2 regions of the Photorhabdus temperata genome follow, and region 2 is predicted to be linked to the other one. Evidence: predicted binding sites of a transcription regulator. Region 2 holds the regulator's gene; the other holds the start of a gene.
What was found. Region 2 encodes ArgR, which controls arginine synthesis, uptake and breakdown. Its sites were predicted from a motif close to ANTGAATAAAAATACANT; they were not measured.
Positions count from the first base shown of each region.

Region 1: a site for ArgR is predicted at 1,708-1,725, ahead of argC (N-acetyl-gamma-glutamyl-phosphate reductase). Genes of this name have one in related genera too.

Region 1 covers NZ_JAJAFX010000080.1:10,870-14,275, reverse strand. Annotated here, with positions in the region: gene ppc (phosphoenolpyruvate carboxylase) at 1-201, opposite strand, end outside; gene argE (acetylornithine deacetylase) at 504-1,661, opposite strand; gene argC (N-acetyl-gamma-glutamyl-phosphate reductase) at 1,764-2,768, shown strand; gene argB (acetylglutamate kinase) at 2,794-3,406, shown strand, end outside.
Region 2 covers NZ_JAJAFX010000009.1:36,934-40,339, forward strand. Annotated here, with positions in the region: gene mpl (UDP-N-acetylmuramate:L-alanyl-gamma-D-glutamyl-meso-diaminopimelate ligase) at 1-1,276, shown strand, start outside; gene argR (transcriptional regulator ArgR) at 1,323-1,793, opposite strand; gene mdh (malate dehydrogenase) at 2,247-3,185, shown strand; gene LGZ99_RS05145 (helix-turn-helix domain-containing protein) at 3,288-3,406, opposite strand, start outside.

The sequences.
Region 1 (3,406 bases), on a different contig from region 2:
TTCATCATTGGATAAGTTTTGCAATGTGGATAATAGTTGCTGGCGGTGTGCTTCATTGCCGGCACGGGATGATTTGGATAATTTGCGGATAGTTTCAACTTTATCGAGAATATCTTCTCCTAAAGCTTCTTTGATCGTATCTCCCAGCAGCTTACCTAGCATGCTGACATTACTGCGCATTGCGGAATATTGTTGATTCATGTGACTCTTGGCCTTTATAACTGGCAGAATGTTGATTCTGTTCCTGTAGAAAAATTTTATTAACGTGGCGGGAAATTGTTTTTTGTGGCGCCACAATGTTGCATTTACCCTAAGCCCTCATATTCATATCAGAAAATAATCAGTTTGGGCGAAATTTCTAAAATTTAATACTGGGCTATTTTCTATAAGTTTTACTTATTATCTGCGCTGTGTTTATGTGCAAGGTACTTGGGAAAGGCTTGTTTGTTTCTTGTTCTGATGCTTGAGTCCCCCCTGATTTTTGGGGGGATAAGTTGAAACAATTAATTATTGCTCAGACAAAAATGATCTATTAACTGAGAGATTATCTTTCTGGTAGGTTCAATAAATGACATATCAATAAACTCATCCGGCTGATGTGCCTGTTCAATCGAACCTGGGCCAAGTACCAACGTTGGGCATAATTCCTGAATGAATGGCGCTTCGGTACAGTAATTCACGGTTTCAGCCTTGCGGCCCAGCAGTTTTTCTATTACATCAACCATCTTGTAGTCTGTTGGGCATTCATATCCGGGAATGGGTGGATGTAATTCATTGATGGTCAGACGGCCAGGCCAACGTTGTTTCACCGGTTCCAGGGCCTCGTTTAACAGCCCATTCAGATCCTGTAATGTCAGCCCCGGTAATGGGCGAATATCCATATGCAATTCACAATGTGCGCAAATCCGATTTACCGCATCACCGCCATGAATATAGCCGAAGTTCATGGTCGGGTATGGAATGGCAAACGCCGGATTGTTGTAACGCTCTTTTAGCGTGTCGCGCAATTCAATCAGATGACCAATAGATTCATGCATCAAATCAATGGCGTTGATACCACGGGCTGGATCACTGGAATGCCCTGACTGGCCGACGATGCGGATAGCGTTCGATAAATGCCCTTTGTGTGCACAGATAGGCCGCAATGCCGTCGGCTCACCGATAATCGCGAAATCCGGTCGGATAGTTGTACTTGCCGCAAAATAACGGGCACCTGCCATTGTTGTCTCTTCATCCGCGGTAGCCAGAATGTACAGCGGACGGGTTATTTTACTGACATCAATATCCCGCAAGGCATCAATGATAAAAGCGAAGAAGCCTTTCATGTCTGCCGTACCTAAACCATATAGTTTGTTATCACGTTCTGTCAGGGTGAAGGGATCTTTAGTCCAGCGCCCTTCGTCAAAAGGGACGGTATCGGTGTGCCCACATAGCAGTAATCCACCTGAACCCTTCCCCAGAGTTGCCAGTAAATTATATTTCCCGCGGACTTCGGGTACCGGTTGTATTTCAATTTCGAAACCAATTTCCTTTAACCAGCTTGCCAGCAGGTTGATTAAAGACTCATTACTTTGATCGATACTGATATCGGTGGCGCTGATTGAGGGAGTAGCGATTAACTGCCGAAATAGCTCAATAAATGGAGGTAATTTAATATTCACTGTTGACAGCCTTTATTCATGATAGTATCAATATTCATGCATTTTTTTTGAATAAAAATACATTATCCCGTTTAAATACTGAGCACAAGGTAAAGATATCCCATGTTGAATACGCTGGTTGTTGGTGCAAGTGGTTATACCGGAGCAGAACTGGCAGCATATCTGCATCGTCACCCACATATAAATCTGATTAGGCTAATGGTTTCTGCTCAGAGCGTTGATGCAGATAAATGCTTCTCAGATTTACATCCACAGTATAAAGGCATCGTTGATCTACCGCTGCAACCGCTGACTGATATTACTGATGCTGCTAAAGGGATTGATGTGGTTTTCCTTGCCACCGCCCATGAGGTCAGTCATGACATTGCGCCGGTATTTCTGGCAGCAGGTTGCGTTGTGTTCGATTTGTCCGGTGCCTATCGCGTACAAAATGCTCAGATTTATCAACAATACTACGGATTCAAACATAAGCATACTCAATGGTTAACACAAGCTGTATATGGACTTGCCGAATGGCAGACTGAAGAAATTAAACAGGCCCAGTTGGTTGCTGTCCCGGGATGTTATCCAACGGTTTCTCAACTCGCTCTAAAGCCACTACTGGAAAAGGGTTTGCTCGATACCGGTCACTGGCCGGTGATTAATGCGACTAGCGGTGTGAGTGGTGCAGGTCGGAAGGCCAGTATGACCAACAGTTTCTGCGAAGTTAGCCTGCAACCTTATGGGATATTTACTCATCGTCACCTACCTGAGATTGAGGAACATCTGGGGACCAGGGTGATTTTTACTCCGCATCTTGGCAATTTTGCGCGGGGTATTCTTGCCACGATTACCTGTAAATTGAAGTCCGGTGTTACCGCAGAACAGATAAGTGAAGCTTATCAACAGGCATATAAAGATAAGCCTCTGGTACGTCTTTACAACAAAGGAGTGCCAGCTCTGAAATCGGTTGTTGGATTACCGTTCTGTGATATTGGTTTTGTTGTACAGGGTGATCACCTGATTATTGTCGGTACTGAGGATAATCTCTTGAAAGGCGCGGCAGCGCAGGCAGTTCAGTGTATGAATATACGTTTTGGGTTTGAAGAAACTCAGGCATTACTTTAATTATTGGCATGAGGGAGTAAAGCAGATGGAACCTTTAGTCATAAAGTTAGGTGGCGTGTTATTGGACAATGAAGAAGCACTGGAACGCTTGTTTACTGCATTACAGGAATATCGGCAAACACATAAACGCCAGTTGGTGATTGTTCATGGTGGTGGTTGTCTGGTAGATGAACTGATGCAGAAGCTGCAACTGCCGGTAGTGAAGGAGCAAGGATTACGGGTAACACCCGTTGAGCAGATAGGGATTATCACCGGCGCATTGGCAGGTATCGCTAATAAAACTTTGTTGTCGTGGGCGACTAAGTATCAGCTTGCATCAGTTGGATTATATTTAGGAGATGGTAATGTGGTCACGGTTTCCCAACTGAGTGAAGAGTTGGGGCATGTGGGGAAAGCGATGCCGGGTGATGCTAGGTTGCTAAGAATGTTACTGGATGCTGGTTATATACCCATTATTAGCTCGATTGGTGTAACTGATAAAGGGGAGCTGATGAATGTGAATGCGGATCAGGCAGCAACGGCGATAGCTCAGACTTTGGGGGCTGATCTGGTATTGCTCTCTGATGTTAGCGGCATTTTGGATGGTAAAGGGCAGAAGATCCCTGATATGACCGCTCAGAAAGCTGAACAACTTATTG
Region 2 (3,406 bases):
CAATGTTTATCCACCAATGAGTACCTTACTAGAAAAACATGGGATTAGCCTGATTCAGGGATATGATCCGGCACAATTGGATTCTGTGCCAGATATGGTCATCATCGGTAATGTCATGAGCCGTGGAAATCCTTGTGTAGAAGCTGTGCTGGAGCGTGGGCTCCCTTATACCTCTGGCCCTCAATGGCTGCATGATTATGTCTTACCGGAGCGTTGGGTTTTGGCGGTTGCAGGGACGCATGGTAAAACAACAACCGCCGGCATGTTGGCTTGGATTCTGGAAGCTTGTGGCTATAAACCGGGTTTCTTGATTGGCGGTGTTCCTGGGAATTTTGCAACATCAGCTCAGATCGGAGAAAGCCCGTTTTTCGTAATAGAAGCCGATGAATATGACAGTGCTTTCTTTGATAAACGATCCAAGTTTGTGCATTACAGCCCACGTACGCTGATCATGAATAATCTCGAATTTGATCATGGGGATATTTTTGGCGATCTGGCAGCTATTCAGAGACAGTTCCATCATCTTGTCAGGATTATTCCGGCTAGTGGCAAGATCTTTGTGCCGGATAACGATATTAACCTGAAACATGTCTTGTCTATGGGATGCTGGAGTGAATTGGAGCTGGTGGGTGAAACCGGTCGCTGGCAGGCAAAAAAGATAAGTACAGACAGCAGTGATTATCGGGTGTTTTATGGTGGTGAAATTGTTGGAGAAGTGAATTGGTCACTGGTTGGTGAACATAATATGCGTAATGGGCTGATTGCGATTGCAGCCGCACATCATGTTGGTGTCCAGCCAGCCGATGCCTGTCGTGCTTTGAGCGATTTTATTAATGCCAGCCGTCGCCTTGAACTACGCGGTGAGGAGAATGGCATCACCGTTTATGATGATTTTGCGCATCACCCGACAGCAATTCTGGCAACACTGGAAGCTCTGCGTAGTAAGGTTGGTGGAACTGCCCGTATTATTACTGTGTTAGAACCGCGTTCAAATACCATGAAAATGGGTGTAAGTAAGAATGAGATCGCGCCAGCGCTGGGGCGTGCTGATGAAGTGTTCTTATTTCAGCCAGCTAATATTAAATGGCATGTATCAGAAATTGCAGATCGTTGTGTTCAGCCAGCGTATTGGAGCGCTGACATTGATTCGCTGGTGCATATGATTGTTGATAAGGCACAGAAAGGCGATCATATTTTGGTTATGAGTAATGGCGGGTTTAGCGGTATTCATGAAAAACTACTATCTGAACTGAATAAAAAAACTTATCAGTCCTGAGGATGGCGGCAGGAAAAATGAATCGCGCCAGCATGGCGCGATTCATTTAAAGTTCTTGTTCAAACAATTCAAGAATTTTTTCACGTAGCTGTTCTGCCGTGAAACCTCTGGCAAGTGTGATGAAGATGGTGTCGTCACCCGCGATACTGCCAAGTATACCTTCTGCTTTACCAAGGGAATCCAACAGGCGAGCAATAAGCTGAGCAGCGCCAGGGCTTGTACGAATGACAACAATTGAATGGTTGTGATCAACATCCAGTACCAGGTTTTTTAGTGGACTAGTGGCAGTAGGGACGCCAAGCTCAGCAGGAAGGCAGTAGACCATTTCCATTTTTGCATTACGGGTGCGAACAGCACCAAATTTTGTCAGCATTCTGGAGACTTTGGATTGATTAATATTCTCAAAACCTTCTTCCAGCAAGGCGGTGACGATTTCTCCTTGAGAGCTAAATTTTTCTTCTTTTAATAACGCCTTGAAAGCTTTTACTAACTCTTCCTGTTTAGAGGGAGTACGCATATTTCACCATATTCAATCAGCTATGAAGATTATATTATGCATACAAATGAATTTTTATGCAATAAGAATGATTTTATCACCATTTTTAAAGCATGAATTAGTCTTATGCTATATAGAAATTCACAAAATATGAATATGAGAATTTGCTTTTTTGGGCTGGTTATCATGTAAGTATATTGTTAATCAAATGATGTTGTTTGGTGTTGTTGTTGGGTGTAAGGTATTTAGCGGGTTATTTTATAAAATCATAAGGCAATTATCAAAATAGTGTCCATTATCTCATTAACAGATAAGCATTTTGCCTAGAATACGGCGACTTTTACGTCCCACGATTAGAGCGTAAGTCCACAATTTGGCTGTTAACAGATTGTTTTCAAGAAAGTAGTAATCTATGGTTTGTAACCAGATGAATTCACAGCATTTTAAAGTATAAACGATTTAAGGAGTATCAGGATGAAAGTTGCAGTTCTCGGTGCAGCCGGTGGTATTGGTCAGGCTCTTGCTCTTCTACTAAAAACCCAGCTTCCTTCAGGTTCAGAACTCTCTTTATATGATATCGCTCCAGTGACACCTGGGGTGGCTGCTGATTTGAGCCACATTCCAACGGATGTGAGAATTAAGGGCTTTGCTGGTGAAGATGCAACGCCAGCGTTGGAAGGAGCGGACGTTGTATTGATTTCTGCTGGTGTTGCTCGTAAACCAGGTATGGATCGTTCAGATCTGTTTAATGTTAACGCGGGTATCGTTCGTAACCTGGTAGAACAAGTGGCTAAAACGTGTCCGAAGGCACTGATTGGGATTATTACTAACCCAGTCAACACAACTGTAGCTATTGCGGCTGAAGTGCTGAAAAAAGCGGGTGTATATGATAAAAACCGTCTGTTTGGCGTAACAACCCTGGATATTATCCGCTCCAATACTTTTGTTGCTGAATTGAAAGGTAAAAAACCGCAGGAAATCGAAGTGCCGGTTATCGGTGGTCACTCTGGTGTGACGATCCTGCCTCTGTTGTCCCAAATCCCTGGTGTGAGCTTTACTGATGAAGAGTTGGCTGCCTTAACTAAACGTATTCAGAATGCAGGTACTGAAGTCGTTGAAGCTAAAGCTGGTGGTGGATCTGCAACTCTGTCTATGGGGCAAGCTGCGGCTCGTCTGGGCCTTTCTTTGGTCCGTGGCTTACAAGGCGAAAGCAATGTTGTTGAATGTGCCTATGTTGAGGGTGATGGCAAATATGCGCGTTTCTTCGCTCAACCGGTTCGTTTGGGTAAAAATGGCGTAGAAGAGCGTCTGGAAATTGGCAAATTGAGTGATTTTGAACAAAAAGCACTGGAAGACATGTTGGACGTATTGAGAAAAGATATAGAATTAGGTGAAAAATTCATTAATAACTAATTGGTATATTTTATAAATATAAAATATATAGTTATGAAACAATAAAAACCGCTGGTATAACGAATTACCGGCGGTTTTTATTTAACGAAAATAATTCGTTAGCTAATTATTTGTTTGTTCGCGTACTTTCCTTTCTAATAATTCTCCGGTATTTGGATCAAAATAACGACTCGGCCAAATCTCTGAAGGATGTATTTCCAGATAATTCGCAATTATCCATT